DNA from 2 places in the Cobetia sp. QF-1 genome. Region 1 is predicted to be linked to the other one. Evidence: predicted binding sites of a transcription regulator. Region 1 holds the regulator's gene; the other holds the start of a gene.
What was found. Region 1 encodes sigma-54, which starts transcription at its own class of promoters, with help from an activator protein. Its sites were predicted from a motif close to TGGCACNNNNNTTGCTNT; they were not measured.

Region 1 (10,853 bases):
CATATCGCGCAGGAAGTCGGTCTGGATATCCTCGCCAAGGTACTGGAGGACATCACCCTGTAATTCGGCGTCGACCAGCTCCCATAGCAGGTTACGTTCCTTGGGCGGCGACGACTCGAGCAGGTGAGCGACGTCGACGGGTGCCAGGCCACGATTGAGCATGCGCCTTGCCTGATTCAGCTCGCCGTTTTCCAGCGCCTGTGACAAGCGGTCGAGTTTTGGCTTGATTTTACGTGACGTCTTGCTCATCCGTCGGCTTCCCCTGTCGACATTAAGGACAGCGTTGATTCTACCATTGGCGCAGGGGGTCTAGTCGATAAAAGAAAACAGTGTTTCTTATCAAAAGGACAATAGTCGCTCACGAAGAAGAGGTTTAGCCCTTGGTCAATGACGTGATCAGGTATAGATGAGTAGAAAGGCGATACGGAAATGCGGGGGGAGAGGACAGGCGGAAGAGATAGTCAGAAACAGGGAGGGGGGCGCAGGAGGAGTGAAAGAGGCGAAAGAGGTGCCGCGGCAGTATCATCGTGACAAGACCGGCGCTTATTCGTCCTCCTCGAAGCGAGCTTCGAATAGCGCTGTGATGGCAATCATGGCCTCGTCAGCATGTTCGCCCTCAACGTCGATTATCAGCGATGTGCCGCAGGGGGCCGCCAACATCAATAACGCCATGACATTGGTGGCATTGGCGCGGCGCTCTCCGTGGCTGACCATGACTGTCGCTGCAAAAGGAGCGCAGCAGTTGACCAACTTGGTTGCGGCTCGAGCGTGCAGGCCGCGTTTGTTGGTCAGTGTTAGCTCGCGACTACGCATCGCCATCCCCTTGCGCATCTGCTCCATTGAGCGCGGTATGAATACCGAGTTCACGGTGGCGCAAGCGGACTTCCGGCAGTAATGCTGCAAAATGAGCAGCAAGCTTTTCACATAGATAGACACTGCGATGCTGTCCGCCAGTACAACCGACCGAGACCGTCAGGTAGCTACGATTGCTGGCCTGATATGCCGGTAGCCAGCGTTCTAGCCAGCCGGCGATATCATCGTGCATCGCCTGTACGTCGGGATAGTGTTCGAGGAATTCCACAACGCTTGCGTCGCGGCCGGTATCGGCGCGCAGATTGATATCCCAGTAGGGGTTGGGCAGGCAGCGCGCATCGAACACCATGTCAGCATCAGTAGGGACGCCGTGCTTGAAGCCAAAAGACTCAAACGTGAGAGTCAGGTGGCGAGAACTATGTTGCGCGACTTGCTCGGTAATGCGTGAGCGCAAGTCATGCACGCTCAAACTGGTTGAATCGATGATGAGGTCAGACTTCTCGCGGATAGGCGCTAGCGTCTGCTGCTCAATCTCGATGGCTTCTGCCAGGGTGCGGTCGTTATCGCGTGTCAGCGGGTGACGACGGCGTGTGGCGGAGTAGCGCTCCAGTAACACGCGGGAATCGGTCGTGATATAGACGACCTGTACGTCCATGCCACTCTGACGTACATCGTCGAGCAGCTCAGGGAAACGCGTCAGGGCATCAGGAAGATTGCGTGCATCGATGGATACCGCGATGCGACGACGTGTAGGACTGTCTTTCTCTAGCTGTTCGACAAGCGGTGCCAGCAGCATGCCGGGAAGATTATCGATGGCATAGTAGCCAATGTCTTCCAAGGCCTGAAGGGCGATCGATTTACCGGAGCCAGAGCGGCCACTGATGATCACGATCTTCATGAATGCTCTCCAAAGGCGAGGTCAGCGTAGAGTGAGTGCAAATGGCGCCTGAGAGGGCAGCCCGAACAGTGGCTGTCAGTACAAAAGCCCGGACGATGTCCGGGCTCGATGATCAACGCGCCGGAAGTTCGGCGATGGCTGATGTCAGTACATCGTAGAGTGCACGCTGGCTATCGGCTTGACGTAATGCTGACCGATTGGTGGGCGAGTTCAATAGCTCAGCCACCTGCCCGAGCAAGGTGAGATGTGTGTCATCTGCCTCCTCAGGGACCAACAGCACAAACAGCAGGTCGATGGGCTCTCCATCAATGGCATCAAAGTCGATGGGGTCACCGAGCTTCAGAAAGGCCGCGATGGGCGTCTTGCAATGCGGGCTGCGTGCATGTGGCACGGCCACACCATGGCCGATACCGGTCGACCCTAGTCGTTCACGACCAATCAGGCGTGAGAAGACTTCCTGACTATCCAGGCTGGGAATGTTCTGGGCAATGAAGGTGCTGAAAAATTCCAGCACCCGCTTCTTGCTCCCCCCGGGGACACCGTAAAGCGTGCGCTCGGGGGGAAGGATCTGATCAAGTGTCATGGCAGAAGGTCAACGGGTCCCGGTGCCCTGAGAGCGAGCCTGGGACTTTTCCTTGTGTTTGACCAGCTGGCGATCCAGCTTGTCGGCGAGCGCGTCGATGGCAGCGTACATGTTGAGGTCTTCTGCCAGGGCGTGGAGATCTGCGCCGGCAGCATGCAACGTGCAGGCTGCCTGCTGGCGCTCCTTCTCGATCGACAAAGTCACCTGAACATTGGTGATGTTGTCGTAATGCCGTTCGAGGCGAGCGAGCTTCTCGTTGATATAATCGCGGAGAGGGTCGGTAAGTTCCACATGATGCCCGGTAATATTCACTTGCATGGACACGCTCCTTTATCCAGCGGGTTACCTTTCAATTGTAACCCTTTTTGACTGCGAGCAAACCCTGATAAGACGCTCTGCTACATGGTTTCCGTGCCTGCCGCTGCCAGTAACAAACTTGGCTCGTGTCAGGTGCGTCGAGCGCCTACCCCGACAATGCCCAAGCTTTGAGCAAAGATCAACGCTGCGCTGCATCGTGGCGCAAGGCTTGTCTTCAACTCACTGGGGGAGAACGGAACGTTCCATGACAGAGGAGTGTGACGGTTTGCGCTGGAAGAGTGACAAGAAGGCGACTGTTAGTCGCTAATGTCAGCATGTACGTCGATGTTAGTGGGCGTCTTGGATTGGTCAAAAGTACGGGATGAGCACGAAGGAGGCGGGGTTTTGCGTAAGAAAAGCCGCACGAATGATCGGTAATACTATCGAAAGTGATTTTAAAAACATGCAATTGGGAGTGAGAGGTACATGCTGGCGGTCATGCCTTGGGAGAAAATCGCCGGCTTTCCATGCAAGCCGGCTGATCATGATGTGGATATTTACGATTTTTAAGGCCATGACAGAGGTAGTGGCCTCTGGCTAGCTAGATGATCAGGCCAGTCGCTTGCGTTCGCTAGAGGAAGGAATACTCATGGCTTCGCGATATTTTGCGACGGTGCGGCGTGCGACTTCAATGCCATCGCTGGCGAGTAGGTCGACCAGACGTGAATCCGACAGCGGTTTGCGCGCCGGCTCGTCCGCAATCAGTTTTCGGATACGTGCGCGAATGGCGGTACTGGAATGTGCATCGCCATTGCCGCTCCCTCCCACTTGGCTCGAGAAGAAGAATTTGAGTTCGAAGACGCCGCGAGGGGTATGAATGTACTTCTGAGTCGTGACGCGCGAGATAGTGGATTCGTGCATCTCGACCACTTCAGCGATATTGGCGAGGATCAGAGGCTTCATGCCTTCCTCACCTTGCTCAAGAAAGTCGATCTGCCGCGCCATGATTTCACGCCCTACCTTGAGCAGTGTGTCATTACGTGACGAGAGACTTTTCATCAGCCAGCGCGCTTCCTGAAGATTATCCTTGAGGAAGGTGTTGTCCACAGACTTGTCTGCCCGCTTGATGAGCGCTGCATATTCCGGCTGGATACGTAGCTTCGGCAGCGCTTCGGGATTGAGCTCAACCTGCCAGCCGTGACGAGTATGGCGTACCAGCAGGTCAGGTATCACATAGTCACTGGCGGGCTCCCCCCAAGCGGAGGCTGGGCGTGGGTCCAGTGCTCGTATCAGTCGAATGACGTGGTCCAGCTCAGCATCATCCAGTCCCAGGCGGCGCTTGAGTAGCTTGCGATCATCGTTTCCCAGCGCTTCAAGAAACTGACGTACCAATCGCCGAGCCTGCGCGAGTAGCGGCAGGTCATCGGGCAGCAATGCCAGTTGTAGCAGCAGGCATTCGCGTAGATCGCGGGCGAAGACGCCAGTGGGATCGAACTGCTGCAAGCGTAGCAGTACCTGCTCTAGTTCCGAGGCTTTGAGGCCAGCCAGCCCTTGCCCCCGCAAGCCATCGACTAGCTCGTCCAGGGTCAGGCTCAGGTAGCCTGCACCGTCCACGGCATCAATCAGGCTTTCCGCCATTTGCCGTTCACGGTCGTCGAGGTCGGTCATCGCTAATTGCCAGCGCAGATGATCTTGCAGGCTTTCTACACTGGTGTTGCGCTCGAAATCCTGGCCGTCATCACTGCCGCTACTACTTCCTGAGCTTGTCAGGCTGCCAGCGTGATCCTGATAGAGGTCCGACCAGTCACTATCGAGAGGATACTCTTCCGGGATCTCGCTGTTTGTTTCGGCAGTGGAAATCTCGCTCGCATCCTGTGCTTCAACGACTTCCAGCGCCTCATAGTCCTCGTCGAGTTCCAGCATGGGGTTGGACTCGAGCGCCTGTTGAATTTCCTGACGCAGGTCGAGCGTCGACAACTGAAGCAGTTGAATAGCCTGCTGCAGTTGTGGCGTCATAGTCAGCGAAGTGCCAAGGCGGAGTTGCAAGGTGGGTTTCATGGGGCTGTCGATTCACGGCAAAGGAACGTGCTTCTACGCTATACCGTGGGTCGGGGCACTGACAAGGGGCGAAAGAGATTATTCAAGCAACTTGTATGCCATGTTTCAACGAAGGTGGTATGGACGTCATGCTCAAGGCTGATACCAGTGAGGTAACAACATCCTTGAGCATGTAATGTCATTCTGCGAGGGACGGCGATACGAGGTGCCTTGCTCTCATGCTACCGATTAAAGCTTGAACTCATGCCCCAGATACACATCGCGTACCTGCTGATTGGCTAGAATGGTATCGGCATCACCGTGCGCGATGATCTGACCGTCACCGACGATATAGGCGGTATCACAGATATCGAGTGTTTCTCGAACGTTGTGATCGGTGATCAGTACGCCAATGCCGCGATCACGCAGTTGTCGCACGATGCTCTTGATCTCGCCTACCGAGATGGGGTCAACACCGGCAAAGGGTTCATCCAGCAGTATGAAATCCGGCTCTGTCGCTAATGCGCGTGCAATTTCGACACGCCGACGCTCACCGCCAGAGAGGCTCATGCCGGTGCTGGCGCGGATATGCGTGATGCTGAACTCATTCAGCAGCTCTTCAAGGCGCGCTTTGCGCCCGTTGCGATCAAGGTCCTTGCGTGTCTCCAGAATCGCCATGATGTTGTCGGCCACTGACAGCTTGCGGAAGATTGAGGCTTCCTGTGGCAGATAGCCGATGCCAGCGCGTGCCCGCAAGTGCATGGCAGAGTCGGAGAGATCATTGTCATCGATGGTGACGCTGCCGGCATCGGCGCGTACCAAGCCGACAATCATGTAGAACGAGGTGGTCTTGCCAGCACCATTGGGTCCTAGCAGGCCGACGATGTCGCCTTGACGAATTTCCAGCGAGATATCCTTGACCACCTTGCGCCCCTTGTAGGCTTTGGCCAGGTGGCGTGCGCTGAGCGTGCGGAGGGGAGCGGCAGTCATGACTCAGTTTTCCTTGCTGGTGTTGGCGCCACGCGGTGTCAACGTCATGTGTACGCGTGAACTGCCGTCGCTCTTCTGTGAGGCGTCGCTGCTGTTGTTGGCATTGACTTGGCGTTTGTCGAGGAAGTACTCCACGTAGCCACCTTCGAAGGTGTCATCACCCTTTTCGAGACGAGCGTTACCGACCAGTTCTACTCTACGTTCCAGTGCATGGTAGAGAATGGTATCTGCCCAGCCTTTGACCAGCTTGTCGTCTGGAGTGGGTTTCTGTTCCAGATAGGCACGCTTGCCTGTTGCCTTGACCAATGAGATCTCGCCGCTGTTGGCGCGGCTAATGTCAACGCGGCTGGCATCCAGCTTCATGCTGCCCTGGCGCATTTCGACACGGCCGGTATAGGTTGCAGTGCCGGCTTTATCATCCAGTGACAGGGAGTCGGCAGCGATGTTGATCGGCTGATTGGCATCATTGTCGAGCGCTAATGCTGCTGGCGCAGTGATAGCCATGCCGAGTGTCAGGCACAAGGCCATGACACTGCTGTTAAGAGTCTGTCGCCAGGCCGTCAAGGGCTTGAGAGTCGTTGAAGTCATGGGGTGCTCCTTGGCAGAACCGGGTATGTCTTCTCGATCAGGCATGCCATCGGGAAGCAGTGAATAAGGGAGTCTATTGGACTGGCAGCACGTGGGATGTGCTCAGCCGCGCTGACTGTACGCTAAGTACCATGATGATTACTGACTGGCTTCAGGTGCGGCTTCGAAAGTGCTGTTGACGCGTCCTTCGCTATCGTTTGAGGTAGCATCGCTGCCCTCATCGATACGTTCAGCTTCCTTGCTGGCCGCACTCTTGCCCTTGCCGGGTTGAAGCGTGCCGCGTACACGACCGTCCAGCACGGCGGAGTCCTTGGAAAGATCCGCGCTGAAGCTGTTGCTTTCGATATGCTGACCATTCTGGGTAATGACGACGGGTACGTCGCTCCAGGCACGGTTCTGTTCGCGGCTGTAGTTCAGTACGTCAGTATCCAGTGTCCAGGCATCGGAAGGCTGACGCAGCTGTGCGTTGCCCTCTAGCGTGAAGGTGTCGCCACCGGCACTGAGAACGCCGCGCTTGCCAGTGGCATACCAGCGGCGGTCCTCGCTATCGTTGGTGCTAATCTTTGGAGCTTGCGCGATGGTGACATCATCCTCGGGCGTATGCTCAATGTGCGGGGAAGTCATGTCTTGAAACGGCACGCCCCGCGCATCGAAGCGAGTCATGTCAGCCCCGTCAAGATAGTAGTCCGGCTCACCGCTGTTGACCTGTGTACCTATGGCAGATTCAAGGCTATTGCGCTGCTCTATCAGGGCGAGTACGCCACCGACCAGCAGCAATAGCAGCATCAACCATAGACGCGGAGAAGGACGGGGCAAACGTAACATCAGGCGTTCGACCTCTGTAGATAGGTATCGAGCACTGACGCCCAGTGGCCCTGTGCCTTGAGCAGTAGGTCACAGATTTCGCGTACGGCACCCTCACCGCCTGAGTGAGAGGTCACCCAGTTGGCTTCGCTCAACACATAAGGCATGGCATTGGGCACGCTGATACCGAGACCGACGCGACGGATAGCTTCGCGGTCCGGCAGGTCGTCACCACAGTAGGCAACCTGGTCGAGCTCAATATCGTGTTCACGGCACAGTTGGCTGAGCGCGACCAGCTTGTCTTCACGGCCCTGAATGACGTCCTGAATCCCCAGTTCCTTGGCGCGTCGTTCCACCATCGGAGAGGTACGGCCAGTGATCAAGGCGACACGAATGCCACTGCGCAGAATCAGCTTGAGGCCATGGCCATCCTGCACATGGAAGCTCTTGGTTTCCACGCCATTGGCGTCATAGTGCAGGCGATTGTCGGTCAGCACGCCATCCACATCCAATGCCAGCAGGCGCACGTGACGTGCCCGATCAATGATGTCCTGTGGGTAGTCTTCCGTCAGGGAAATACTCTCACTCATGATGTTTCTCCTCGCACTCCGTGCGTGCTTGACGCTGTCCTGTGAACGGCTGGTGATGTGGCTCAAACAAGTGACTGTCCGTAGTGGCGTCAAACGCCGCGCTAGCTTGCTGAATGCACTGCTGTCGTAGAGGACAGCACTCGCGTCCAGTGGTTCAGATCACACCGCTGGCCAGCAGGCCGTGCATGTGGATGGCTCCGATAGGATGCTCATCCTCATCACAGACTACCAGAACGCTGATACGGTTTTCTTCCATGATGCGCACTGCTTCGGCGGCTAGCATGCTGGAGCGGATAGTCTTGCCACCGCGGGTCATCACGTCATCGACCTTTAGCGCGCGCAGATCACCATGTTGATCCAGTGTACGCCGCAGGTCGCCATCGGTGTAGACGCCGACAAGATGCTCGTCTGCATCGATCACGCAGGTGAAGCCCATGCCTTGACGGGTGATCTCGAGTAATGCGTCACGCAGCGGGCTGCCCAGATTCACGCGTGGCAGATCATTGCCCTTGTGCATTACATCCTGCACGCGTAGCAGTAGGCGGCGACCGAGGGTGCCGCCAGGGTGCGAGAGGGCAAATTCTTCTGCCGTGAAGCCGCGGGCTTCGAGCAATGCCACGGCGAGCGCATCACCCATTACCAGTGCGGCGGTGGTTGAGGCCGTTGGCGCCAGATTCAGAGGGCAGGCCTCTTGCGCGACACTGGTATCCAAGTGTGCATCCGCATCACGTGCCAACGTCGAACCGGGCTTGCCTGTCATCGAGACCAGCGGCGTGCCCATGCGCTTGAGCAAGGGCAGCAGGGCGGTGACTTCGGCTGTCTCACCGGAATTGGAGAGCGCCAGCACCACATCGGCCGAGGTGATCATGCCGAGATCGCCATGGCTGGCTTCGCCTGGATGCACAAAGAAGGCGGGAGTCCCGGTGCTGGCCAGCGTCGCAGCGATCTTGCTGGCGACATGGCCTGATTTGCCCATGCCGGTGACGATGACACGGCCCTGTGTGGCCAGCATCAACTGGCAGGCACGATCGAAATCAGCATCGAGATGCTGCTCGAGGGCGATGATGGCAGCACCCTCAATCGCGAAGGTACGTCGTGCGCTGGCGCGAAAATCGGCATCGGCAGCGTTGGGCGAATCGGTCGCGCTGGCGGCATCATTTAGCGCAGTGTGCTGGGTGCTGGAAGACGTGGTCATGATCAGATTGTTGCCTGTTGTGTGGCCAGGACTCAAGCCGTGTGAGAAGGAGTGTCATTGCTCGCACGGCGGTGACAAGAATGGTGCTAGTCAGTGGGTCAGGCTGATGGCTAGCCAGGCGCTGTAGGCCAGATAGCAGCCGAGTAGAATAACGCCGGGCCCGCGCCCGATCTTGCCGCGACGCTGCCAGATGAGTAGAGCGGCCAGCAGCAGGGTCAGCCCCAGCATCACCGGATAGTCACGGCTGATGGCGCTGCCATCGACGGGCCCCGGCGCTATCAGCCCCGGCATCGGCAGTACTGCCAGGATGTTGAAGAGATTGGAACCGATGATATTGCCGATAGCGATGTCGTGGTGACGTTTGAGTGCGCTGGCGACACTGGCGGCTAGTTCCGGCAGGCTGGTGCCGATGGCGATCACGGTCAAGCCAATGATCAATTCTGGCACACCGAACGCCTCAGCGATGTCAGTGGCACCCCATACCAGTGCTCGGGAACTGGCGATCAGGACTGCCAGGCCAATGAGTAGCCAGAAGACGGCGCGCCCGGCCGTCATGTCAGGGATATCGCCACCGGCTTCTTCTTCGCTTGGAGCATCGACCTTGAACAGCCACACGATCGTAAAGACCAGCAGTGCCAGTAGCAGGATGCCATCGAGGCGACTCAGGGCGCTATTGGAAAGGGCGTAACCCGCCAATGCCGTGGCTGCCAGCAATAGCGGTAGCTCTCGACGTACCAATCCAAAATGGACAGGGATTGGTGCGACAAGTGCTGTCACGCCCAGCACCATGCCGATATTGGCGATGTTGGAGCCTAGTGCGTTACCCGTCGCGATATCCGGAGTGCCATCGAGTGATGCCATGATGGAAACGACGATTTCCGGTGCTGACGTGCCGACGGATACGATGGTCATCCCGATCAAAAGCTTGCTCATTCCGGCACGCCGGGCAGTAGCGGCAGCGCCTTCGACAAACCGATCGGCGCTCCAGACAAGGCCAATCAGGCCAAGGATGATTGCAAGGATGGGATATAGCATCAGGACTCTCGAGGCAGGAGGAGGGGCAGTGGCGTATTGCTGGGAACCGCGTCATTAAACGCATCCCCTAAAAGCTTTGCAAGGTAACGGGGTGTATCACTGACGAGTGAGACTGGCGGCAGAGGGGTGGGTTCGGATACGATGTTCGCTAACTAACTTGATCCTTGGATCTCATGATTCGGACATTCGGCGTGATTACGAGCTGCAGATGGTTGGCTCTGCGTGTCGATATTCCCTCACAGCGGATGCTTTTATGACTGAATTGCCCGGTCAGACCGCAACACCGACCGATGCGAACGGCCAGGATGCGGGCGACCAGGATGCATCGTCATCCTCCTTGGGCACGGAAAGTGGCATTGATCTTGATGATGCGCTGATTCGTGTTGAAGGCCTGCGTTTTACTCGGGGCGAGCGCGAAATTTTCTCCGGTATTGAACTCAAGGTCCCACGCGGTAAGATCACCGCCATCATGGGGCCGTCGGGGACCGGCAAGACGACGTTGCTCAAGTTGATCGGCGGGCAATTAACGCCCTCCGCGGGTCGCGTCGAGATTGCAGGACAGCACGTGCATGGCTTGTCGCGTCGCGAGTTGTTCCGCATGCGTCGCCGCATGGGTATGTTGTTTCAGAGCGGCGCACTATTTTCTGATCTCAGCGTGTTTGAGAATGTGGCCTTTCCGTTGCGCGTACACACCGATCTTCCTGATGCAATGATTCGTGACATCGTGCTGATCAAACTCGAGTCTGTTGGCTTGCGTGGTGCACGCGAACTGATGCCGGCTGAGCTTTCTGGTGGCATGACGCGTCGTGTCGCACTGGCGCGCGCCATCGCGCTCGATCCTGATTTGATCATGTATGACGAACCGTTTGCCGGACAGGACCCTATTTCGATGGGCGTGTTGGTCAATCTGATTCGTCGTCTCAACGATGCGTTGGATATGACAGCGTTAGTCGTTTCCCACGATATCAAGGAAACGCTGACCATCGCCGATTACGTCTATGTCATTGCCGACGGCAAAGTGAT
Region 2 (10,853 bases), on a different contig from region 1:
CGATCTCACCCAGTGTCAGCGCGATGTGGTCCTTGCCGGTCGTCTCGTCTTCGAAACCGTGCATGGTGAAGGTCGCCCAGGGCGTTGGTAGCCGCGAGGCGGCGATGAATCGAATAGTCACTGTTCACCTCAAGCGCCCGAGCACGTGCCGGGCTAAAAAAGCGCGAGCATGTCGTTTTCTCGAAGTGCACAGGCGCAAGTGCAAGGCATTCGGTGGACGGCATGCAGTCATGCGCCGAGTTTACCAGTCTGTGGCGCATGACTCATCGCTCAGTATGGAAAAGCGTTGTTGCCGACATCACGACAATAGGCGGGGCTCGCATCATCAAGGGCTATGTGATGTGAAGCAGGAAGGAGATTTGCAGGAATGCCAATGCATTTGCTGCATCGTGGCGATTGACGGGATTTTGCTCAAGCTCTGATAGAATGCCCCCACATTCCCGAGCTGATGTGTGATTCCGATGACCCTGAAGAATGATCGCTTCCTGCGCGCGCTGGCCCGTCAGCCGGTCGACCGTACCCCTGTCTGGATGATGCGCCAAGCTGGTCGCTACCTGCCGGAGTACCGTGAACTTCGCGGTCAGGCCGGTGGTTTCATGGACCTGTGCATGGACACCGCGCGTGCCTGCGAGGTGACGCTGCAGCCGCTGGAGCGCTTCCCGCTCGACGCTGCCATCCTGTTCTCTGACATTCTGACCATTCCGGATGCCATGGGCCTGGGCCTTTACTTCGAGACTGGCGAAGGCCCGAAATTCCGCAAGACGGTGCGTACCGCGGCGGAAATCGAGGCACTGAGCGTGCCGAATGTCGAGCGTGATCTCGATTACGTCATGCGCGCCGTCTCCACGATTCGTCGTGAGCTGAACGGTCGTGTGCCGCTGATCGGCTTCTCCGGTAGCCCGTGGACGCTGGCGACCTATATGGTAGAAGGCGGTGCCAGCAAGGACTTCCGCCATGTGAAGGGCCTGATGTATGCCAATCCGGAGGCCATGCATCAGCTGCTCGATACACTCGCGCAGGCCGTTACTGACTATCTGAATGCCCAGATCGCCGCCGGCGCTCAAGCTGTGCAGATCTTCGACACCTGGGGTGGCACGTTGTCCACGCCGGCTTATCTCGAGTTCTCGCTGCGTTATATGGAGCAGATCGTTGCTGGTCTCAAGCCGGACAGCGAAGGCAACCGTGTACCGGTGATTCTGTTCACCAAGAATGGTGGTCAGTGGCTTGAGCATATCGCGGCCAGTGGCTGTGATGCTGTCGGTCTCGACTGGACGACCGAGATGTCCAGCGCCCGCGCGCGCGTCGGCCATCGTGTGGCACTGCAGGGCAATCTTGATCCCAACGCACTGTTCGGTTCACCGGCGGCTATCCGCGCCGAAGTCGGCCGTATTCTCGACAGTTACGGTCAGGGCCCGGGCCACATCTTCAATCTGGGTCATGGCATCAGCCAGTTCACTGACCCAGGCAACGTCAATGCTCTGATGGACGCTCTGCATGAGCTGAGCCCTGCGTACCATCAGGACGACACCGCCAACGCCACGCCATTGGCACGTGGCTGACTCATGGCGTTGATGCAGAGAGAAAAGCGTAAGTGACACCTGTTGCGCAGCGCCTCGTTCCTCGCCGTGGCTGGGCGTTCGTGGCGCTGCTATGCCTGTTGCTGATCCTTTTCGGCACGCTCTCTCCGGGCGAGCCGCATCCGGAGCAGACCTTCCCGTGGGATAAGCTGCAGCATTTCTCGGCTTTTGTTCTACTCGCGCTGATGACACGGCTATCGGGAATTTCCAGCCTGATTATTCTGCCGGCACTGCTGTTGCTGGGTGTCGGTATCGAATGTCTGCAGCTCTTGATTCCCTATCGTGGGGCAGAAGTGCTGGATGCGCTGGCGGATTTCCTCGGCATTCTTGCCGGGCTTGGCTGCCACCTGGGCGGACGTCTGATGGCGCGCCTGAGCCGCCTGTGACGGGCCGTGTGCCAGGCCTCTACCCGCCAGAAGAGGCCTGGCGGGTGTGTCGTTGGTCATCGCGCGTCAGCCCCAGTGCCTCGAGATCGTGCACAAGCTCTTTCCACTCCGCGTGTCTTTGGCTATGGTGCTGCGCCTGAGTCCTGTTGATTGATCAGGACTGCATCGCCCGATGACGCGTGCGTCGATGATTCAGGCCTTGAGGGTCTGATGTCCCGTCCTCTTATTCATACCTTGATATCCGACTCCCGATATCCCTTGTGAGGGTTCTCATGACCGAACATCTCGATGGCTCCTGGTTCACCGAAATCTTCGACCGCCACGGCAGCGCCTTTTCGCTCAAGGTCAGCCACAAGCTGCATGACGAGCAGACGCCTTATCAGCACCTTGAGGTCTATGCCACCGAGACCTACGGCAATCTGATGGTGCTGGACGGCTGCGTGATGCTGACCGACCGCGACAACTTCCTCTATCACGAGATGATGTCGCATCCGGCACTGTTCACCCACGCGGCCCCCAAGCGTGTCGTTATCATCGGGGGGGGCGACTGTGGCACCCTGCGCGAGGTGCTCAAGCACCCGGGCGTGGAGAAGGTGACGCAGATCGATATCGATCCGGCGGTCACGCGTGCCTCCGAGCAGTTCTTCCCGGCGCTGGTCGAGTCCAATGATGACCCGCGTGCCGAGCTGCTGTTCGAGGATGGCGTCAAGTGGGTCGACAACTGCCCGGACGAGAGCATCGACGTGCTGATCGTCGATTCCACGGATCCGGTTGGCCCAGCGGAAGGCCTGTTCAAGACCGACTTTCTCAAGCGTTGTCACCGCATCCTCAAGCAGGGTGGTCTGATGGTGCAGCAGAGCGAGTCGCCGCTGTATCACACCGACTCCATCATCAAGGACCTGCGCAACGACATGGGCGAGGCCGGTTTTGATAGCGTCGCGACACTGCCGTTCCCGCAGCCGGTGTATCCGTCCGGCTGGTGGAGCTGCACGCTCGCTGGCAAGGGCTGTGATGTAAAAGCCTTCCGTGAAGAAGACGCTGCTGCGGCGACGTTCGCGCGCGATTTCTACACAGTTGAAGGTCATCGTGCCGCACTGGTGTTACCGCCCTTCATGCAGCGCCTGCTGGAAAAATGATCGATTTTCAGAGGCATTTAGTATGCCTCCAGGCGTGTCAGCGTTGATGCAGGCAGGTTGAGACATTGGTCGCAGCTGCCTGATTGAGCACTATTAGAAGAGCCCAAGCGGCCGTTTCGTCATGAAACGGCCGTTTTTATTTTGCACCGATATGAAGCGAACACGTCGTATAACGGCACCATCTACGCGCCAATCATGCCATACGATCTATGGCCTCCTTTATCAGCTTTGGCCTTTTTCACTGGACTTCAGGTGTTTTTCAAGCGTTGAACGTAGTGAATTACGCGATAGGCGGAAATTGGAACGCGGCTTGCTATTGTCGAGGGGTGCCATGCATAGCATTGCACTACATCCGTATCGGAGAGATTTCCGAGCGGACCCCAGACATACGCGAGGGATTCATGATGCATAACAATAAAAAGCCACTGCTGATCGCGAGTGCTGCCCTCTTGGCTGCCTCCGTGGCCAGTGGTGCCAGCGCAGCGACTCTGGATAGCGTCAAGGAGAAGGGTTTTGTCCAGTGTGGCGTCAGCACCGGCTTGCCGGGTTTTTCGGCACCGGATGATGCCGGCAACTGGCAGGGTCTCGATGTCGATGTATGCCGTGGTGTGGCTGCCGCGGTACTGGGCGACGCCAGCAAGGTGCGTTATATACCGCTGACGGCCAAGGAACGTTTCACTGCACTACAGTCCGGCGAGATCGATGTCTTGTCACGCAACACCACCTGGACCGCCACGCGCGATACTTCATTGGGCCTTAATTTCGCCGGTGTGAACTATTACGACGGTCAGGGCTTCATGGTCAGCAAGGACCTGGGTGTCGCCAGTGCCAAAGAGCTGGATGGCGCGGCAATCTGCATCCAGTCCGGTACCACCACCGAGTTGAATCTGGCTGACTACTTCCGCCTCAATGACATGACGTTCGAGCCGGTCGTTTTCGATACCTCCGATCAGACCGTCAAGGGCTTTGAAGCTGGCCGTTGTGACGTGTTGACCTCCGATCAGTCCCAGCTTTACGCCCTGCGTATCAAGCTTGCTGATCCGGCTGCCGCGATGGTACTGCCGGAAGTCATCTCCAAGGAACCGCTGGGGCCTGTTGTTCGCCAAGGCGATGATCAGTGGTTCAACATCGTGAAATGGACTCTGTTCGCTCAGATCAACGCCGAAGAGATGGGCCTGACCTCCGACAACATCGAAGCCAAGAAGTCGGATACCAATCCCAATGTCGCGCGTCTGGTCGGTGCCGATGGCAACTATGGCGAGGCCATGGGGCTGCCGGCTGACTGGGCCTATCAGGTCATCAAGCAAGTTGGTAACTACGGTGAGATGTTTGAGCGCAACGTCGGTACCGGTTCCGCGCTGAATATCGAGCGTGGCTTGAACGCCCTGTGGAGTAACGGTGGCATCCAGTACGCTCCGCCGGTTCGCTGATCCACAGACCGCTTCATGACGTGAAGTGGATTCTCTGTCTTGTGCAGCAGGCTGAGCAAGGACGCTGGCCAGGGAGAGATGGCCGCCAAGCTATCTTCCCTGGCCAGCGTCATTAAGGCACCGCCTGCCTTACCCATCGTGACCGTTTGAGCCATTCACCGAGTGCTGAGAGATAACTGATCTGCCGCTCGACAGGGTGGCAGGCAGAAGTCACATAGCTTTCCGGCGGAGATTGCCTGTATGACACACCCTGCTTCTCGCCCGCCGGCCAAGGTCAAACCGCCTTTCTGGCGTGACCCGGCCAAGCGAGCACTGATCTTTCAGCTGTTGATGCTGGGAGGCGTGTTCGGAGTGCTGGCGCTGATCGTCAGCAACACCCTGACCAATCTTGAAAGCCGTGGTATCACCACCGGCTTTGCGTTTCTTGATAACACCGCAGGCTTCGGCATTCTGCAAAGCCTGATCGATTATTCCGAGCAGTCCACCTACGGCGATACCTTTATCGTCGGCCTGCTCAATACCCTGCTTATCTCGGCCTTGGGCGTGATTGCGGCGACCGTGATTGGTTTCGTCATGGGGGTCGCCCGTTTATCGCCCAACTGGCTTATCTCCAAGCTGGCTGCGGTCTATATCGAGATTTTCCGCAATATCCCGCTACTGCTACAGATCTTCTTCTGGTACTTCGCGGTCTTGCGGGCGCTGCCTAGCCCACGAGGTTCGTTATCGCTGGGTGAGGCTATTTTCCTCAACGTGCGCGGGCTGTATGTGCCAGCGCCGATCGCAGGAGCAGGCTTCTCCGTCGTGCTGGCGGTCTTTGTACTGGCTATCGTGGCCAGCGGCGTCTTCATCTACTGGAATCGTCAGCGTCAGGCCCAGACAGGGCAGCGTCTACCGGCTGGCTGGATCTCACTGGGGATTATCATCGGCGTACCGCTGCTGGTCTTTGTGGTCATGGGAATGCCGTTGACGTGGGAGCTGCCGGAGCTCAAGGGCTTCAACTTCCGTGGCGGTATTACGGTTGTTCCTGAATTCCTCGCGTTATGGGTGGCACTGTCGGTCTATACCGCTGCTTTCATTGCTGAAATTGTGCGTTCAGGCATCGAGGCAGTACCGCATGGACAGACAGAGGTCTCGCGTGCGCTATCACTGACAAACAGCATGACGCTGCGTCTGGTGGTCGTGCCACAGGCACTGCGCGTCATCATTCCGCCGCTGACCAGCCAGTACCTGAACCTGATCAAGAACTCGTCGCTGGCGACTGCCATTGGCTACCCGGACCTGGTCTCGGTATTTGCCGGCACCACGCTCAATCAGACCGGTCAGGCCATCGAAGTCATAGCCATGACGATGTTGGTATATCTGACCATCAGTCTGCTGGTCTCCATGTTCATGAACTGGTTCAACGCCCGTATGGCGTTGGTCGAGCGCTGAGGGTCTGCCCATGTCGATTGAAAAGACCCCTTCACGGGTTACCGAAAAAATGATCGATGCACGCTCGGCACCGAGCGACAGCATCGGGACGATTGCCTGGCTACGTACCAATCTATTTGCCGGACCGATCAACACGCTGTTTACCCTATTCGCGTGCTATCTCATCTATCTGCTGATCGTGCCTAGCCTGCAATGGGCATTGATCGATGCAAACTGGAGTGGAACGACACGTGCCGATTGCACGGGTGAAGGCGCCTGCTGGGTCTTCATCAGTGCACGCCTCGATCAGTTCATCTATGGATTCTATCCAGAAGAGCTGACCTGGCGAGTCGATATCGTCTTTGCCATCTTCGCAGCGTTGGTGGCCTGGTTGGCAATTCCGAACATGCCTGTCAAAGGGCTGGTCGCCATTGCCACGCTGGCGGTGTTCCCTTTCATTGCCTTCTTCCTGTTGCACGGTGGCAGCTTTGGGCTTGAGGTAGTGGGTACCCACGAGTGGGGTGGCTTGATGCTGACGCTGGTGCTGGCGGTTGTCGGCATCGTGGCGGCACTACCGATGGGGATTCTGCTGGCGATGGGACGCCGCTCCGACATGCCGATCGTCAAGAGCATCTGCGTGGTGTTCATCGAGTTCTGGCGCGGCGTGCCGCTGATCACCGTGCTGTTCATGGCCTCGGTGATGCTGCCACTGTTCGTACCAGGCGAAGTCAATCTGGACAAGCTGGTACGCGCGTTGATCGGTATTACCTTGTTCCAGAGTGCCTATATGGCTGAGGTAGTACGTGGCGGCCTGCAGGCGATTCCCAATGGGCAGACGGAAGCGGGTGTGGCCTTGGGATTGGGCTATTGGCGCAACATGGGGCTGATTGTGTTGCCTCAGGCACTCAAGCTGATGATTCCCGGCATCGTGAATACCTTCATTGCTCTATTCAAAGACACCTCGCTAGTACTGATTATTGGGCTCTTTGACCTGCTGGCCATCGTGCAGGCTGGTTTGGCGGATCCCAAGTGGCTGGGATATTCCATCGAGGGGTACGCCTTCGTGGCGCTGATCTTCTGGGTCTTCTGTTTCAGCATGTCTCGCTACAGCCAGTATCTCGAGCGCCTGCTGCATACCGGTCACAAGAAGCGCTGATCACGGCGCCAAGGAAACTCTTATCATGACAACAACAACCGCTTCCCGAGATAACACCACTGACAACGAGCGCCCGATGATCGAACTCAAGGGACTCAACAAGTGGTACGGCGACTTCCACGTACTGCGCGATATCAACCTGAGCGTGCGCAAGGGTGAGCGTATCGTCATTTGCGGGCCATCAGGCTCGGGCAAGTCGACGATGATCCGTTGTATCAATCATCTCGAGGAACACCAAGAAGGCGATATCGTGGTCAATGGCATGCCGCTGACCCAGGACATCAAGCAGATCGAAGCGATCCGCCGTAACGTCGGCATGGTGTTCCAGCACTTCAATCTGTTCCCGCATCTGACAGTGCTGGAGAACTGCTGCCTGGCCCCGATCTGGGTACAAAAGCGCCCGCGCAAGGAAGCTGAGGCTGAAGCGATGCAGTATCTGGAGCGCGTACGTATCGCTGACCAGGCGCATAAATTTCCCGGTCAGCTGTCAGGAGGCCAGCAGCAGCGAGTGGCGATTGCGCGCTCGCTATGCCTGAGCCCGGAAGTGATGCTGTTCGATGAACCGACCTCAGCGCTGGATCCGGAAATGATCAAGGAAGTGCTGGATGTCATGGTTGAGCTCGCCAATGAAGGCATGACCATGTTGTGTGTGACCCACGAGATGGGATTCGCCAAGACAGTGGCAGATCGGGTCATCTTCATGGATCAGGGGCAGATCATTGAGGAGAACGCACCCGAACCGTTCTTCAACAATCCTCAATCGGAGCGTACCCAGTTGTTCCTGAGTCAGATATTGGGGCACTGATCCAAGCCAAGCCCCAAGCCAAGAAGAGCCATATCAGCTGCACCTGGTGTGCGCTGAAAAGCAAAAAGCCCCGCGTGAATTTCACGCGGGGCTTTTCCATGGTGAAAAAACAATCAAGTAAGTGAGTGGCCACATACTTGATTGGCCTTTATAGGCTGGGCTCGGTGCGACTAGTAGGTTGCTCGTCCACCGTTGTAGGTAACTCAGTATCGTTACCCAGACTCGGTTCCTGAGGCTTGGCTGGAGCCGTCGTACGCGGTGCGGCAGTCGCAGGGCTGGGCTCCGTCGGTACTTCCTCGCCTTCACGTGGCCAGGTAACGCTGCGCGGCTTACCAACCCAGCTATCATCGTTGTCATGCACTGCGGGACGGCGTGAAATAGAGCGAGTGACCAGCGCTGCGGCATCCAGTGTCGGAAGGGAGCCGCGTGCGCTTACCAAGTGGTGGGGCGACATCATCAGCTCGAACAACAGGCGAATCAGCACGAAGGCCAGCAGAAAGCCGCCGATACCCTGTGCCAGTACCGGCCATTGGACCAGTAGCGAGTTATCAGGGCCGATCGGCGTGAGGTGCTGCAGAGTCCAGCCAGTAGCGGCAGCTAGCAGGCCCAACTGAAGCATGAGATGAGCAGTGACCAGCACGCGGCGGGGCAGCGGGTGGCGCATCAGGAGTAGATTGCGCATCGGAAATTCTCCGGGAAATAACAGCGAGATGAATAGGGCCAGAGGGTAGAAAGCAGGCCGAAGCTGGCGATGGGCGGATGTTAGCACGCACTCCGCCAGTTACGTCATGTCCGGGAGCGGCGACGTTGGTGTCGGCGGCTTGGCGTGATGGCGAACTGGTTCTGTACGTGTTGTGAGTCTGGCTAGCAAATGGGGGGGGGGGACATTCTTCGGGGTTGAATGTGTGCTGTGTCGGCAGCATGTCCTTTTAATGAACGCGAAAGAGAGTTGTTACCTGCTTCATCACTAACGCCTCGCAAGAGATAGGGAGTGTGTAAATGGTTACTTACATCGTTGCTGCCGATGCCGCTCGTGCCCGTGTTTTTGCCCGTACTGCTGGTAAGATCACCGAAGTGGAAAGCCTCGTCCATCCAGAGAGTCGTCAGCATACTGGCGACTTGAGAACCGGCGGTAAGGGTGAGTCCAGTGGTGGACACGGAAGTCTCCACCAGACAGGTGATGACGGCGCCACCTCCGATAAACATCAGGCTTTCTTCGCCAAAGAGGTGGCTCATTATCTCAAGCAGGCCGCCAATGGCGGCAAGTTTGATGAACTGATTATCGCAGCGGCTCCCAGCTTTCTCGGTGTCTTGCGTGACAAGCTAGACAAGTCGGTGGCCAAGCTAGTCATTGAGACGCTCGACAAGGATCTTTCCCATGAGAGTGCAGACCAGATCAAGGCGCGCTTTACTGGCTTCCGGCACTGACTACTGAACGCTATAAGTAATGAGTGGCTAGCATGCATGTTAGCCATCGAGAGAAGGCTTGAGTCTTCGGATAGCATGTTAGAAACACTACCGAGCAGTCGCTCGGTAGTGTTTTGTATGTGGGTACTCACTCTCTTGTAAATAGCTGATTTACAACACCTGTGGGAGTACGATCTCGTCACTGCGCGAGGCAGAGCCGCTCAATGTACGACAACTTGCGACAAACTCGCGCATGGCTTGGGTGATGAAGCGGTCACGGTGATGCACGAAGCGATAGGCGCGAGTGAGCTCCAGCCAGGGCGTGGGAATCTCGATCAGGCTGCCACGCCGGAAGGCGTCACGCAGCGCGAGACGAGAGATGCACCCAATGCCCAGGCCGGCTTCTACTGCGCGCTTGATGGCCTCGGTATGCTCCAGCTCCAGCATGATGTCGAGCCGCTGGGCGACACTGGTCGATGGGCCGTCAAGGTGCGGGCGCAAGGCCTGCTCAAAGGTGCTGCGCGTGCCGGAGCCTCTCTCACGCATGATCCAGCGGGTGGCGAGTAGTCGGTCCAGGGTGATGCCCTCTTGGGACAGTCCCTGCGCCAGCCCCTGCGCTAGTGGGTGTGAGGGCGCACAGAAGATGCTCAATCGGTCGCTGACCCAGTGCGCCTCTTCCAGCAGCGGATGTTCTACCTCCCCTTCTATCAGGCCGATATCGAGCTCGAAGTTCACCAGCTTGTCGATCAGTTGATGTGTGTTGTGTACGTGCAGCTCGACGCGGCTTGCGGGGTGCTGGGTCAGAAAGCTGCCGATGATCTGTGGTGCGAGATAGTTACCGATGGTCAGTGTGGCGCCAATTTCCAGTGAGCCAGTCGCGTCTTGCTGCCCGAGCAGTTGCTCAAGCTCTTCGGCTTGATCGAGCAGCGCGATGGCTTTGGGCAGCAGCTCGCGTCCCAGCCCATTGAGGCGCAGACGCTTGCCGTGACGATCGAATAACCGACAGTCGAACTGACGCTCCAGCTCTGCCAATGCCGTGCTGGCAGCGGATTGCGACATGGCCAGGCTTTCGGCGGCCAATGACACGTTGTCGTGGCGAGCCACGGCGACAAAGACGGCCAGCTGACGCAGGCTGTAGCGCATTTTGCCTCCTATGACGCACGTAGGTAGATAGTGTGGTGACGGGCGCAACGCGAGAAATCGCCGTTACGGAAGGTTTATTGCCATCACAAGGTTGAAATAAGATTCATTCGCAATCAATATTGATAAAATAGATAACCTATATCCAGATAAACCATTTAACGCATAACCCGCAAGTGACTACAATCGTCGCATAGTTCATTGGGTCATAAGCTGTTATTTGTTTATTCCAATAGTGAATATTGAATTTGAGGGGCAGTGCCCCGGGAGGCATCAAGTGAGCAGCCTGACCACGACAGAAGTCATCGACGTCCATCATTGGAATGACTCGCTATTCAGCTTCCGCACACAGCGTGAAGATAGCCTGCGCTTCAAGAACGGCCAGTTCGTGATGATTGGTCTGGAA

Region 2: a site for sigma-54 is predicted at 3,399-3,416, ahead of CFN46_RS11085 (amino acid ABC transporter substrate-binding protein). Genes of this name have one in related genera too.

What each region holds. Positions count from the first base shown of each region.
Region 1 is NZ_NBVS01000001.1:618,218-629,070, reverse strand. It holds gene mgtE (magnesium transporter) at 1-249, opposite strand, end outside; gene CFN46_RS02805 (HPr family phosphocarrier protein) at 544-813, opposite strand; gene rapZ (RNase adapter RapZ) at 806-1,711, opposite strand; gene ptsN (PTS IIA-like nitrogen regulatory protein PtsN) at 1,824-2,294, opposite strand; gene raiA (ribosome-associated translation inhibitor RaiA) at 2,304-2,612, opposite strand; gene CFN46_RS02785 (RNA polymerase factor sigma-54) at 3,201-4,649, opposite strand; gene lptB (LPS export ABC transporter ATP-binding protein) at 4,878-5,618, opposite strand; gene lptA (lipopolysaccharide transport periplasmic protein LptA) at 5,622-6,206, opposite strand; gene lptC (LPS export ABC transporter periplasmic protein LptC) at 6,345-7,031, opposite strand; gene CFN46_RS02765 (HAD family hydrolase) at 7,031-7,600, opposite strand; gene CFN46_RS02760 (KpsF/GutQ family sugar-phosphate isomerase) at 7,755-8,795, opposite strand; gene CFN46_RS02755 (calcium/sodium antiporter) at 8,886-9,830, opposite strand; gene CFN46_RS02750 (ABC transporter ATP-binding protein) at 10,084-10,853, shown strand, end outside.
Region 2 is NZ_NBVS01000005.1:124,295-135,147, reverse strand. It holds gene ribA (GTP cyclohydrolase II) at 1-121, opposite strand, end outside; gene hemE (uroporphyrinogen decarboxylase) at 462-1,559, shown strand; gene CFN46_RS11095 (VanZ family protein) at 1,592-1,963, shown strand; gene speE (polyamine aminopropyltransferase) at 2,236-3,099, shown strand; gene CFN46_RS11085 (amino acid ABC transporter substrate-binding protein) at 3,504-4,529, shown strand; gene CFN46_RS11080 (amino acid ABC transporter permease) at 4,770-5,960, shown strand; gene CFN46_RS11075 (amino acid ABC transporter permease) at 5,971-7,095, shown strand; gene CFN46_RS11070 (amino acid ABC transporter ATP-binding protein) at 7,172-7,900, shown strand; gene CFN46_RS11065 (hypothetical protein) at 8,049-8,582, opposite strand; gene CFN46_RS11060 (host attachment protein) at 8,900-9,328, shown strand; gene CFN46_RS11055 (LysR substrate-binding domain-containing protein) at 9,479-10,450, opposite strand; gene CFN46_RS11050 (ferredoxin--NADP reductase) at 10,725-10,853, shown strand, end outside.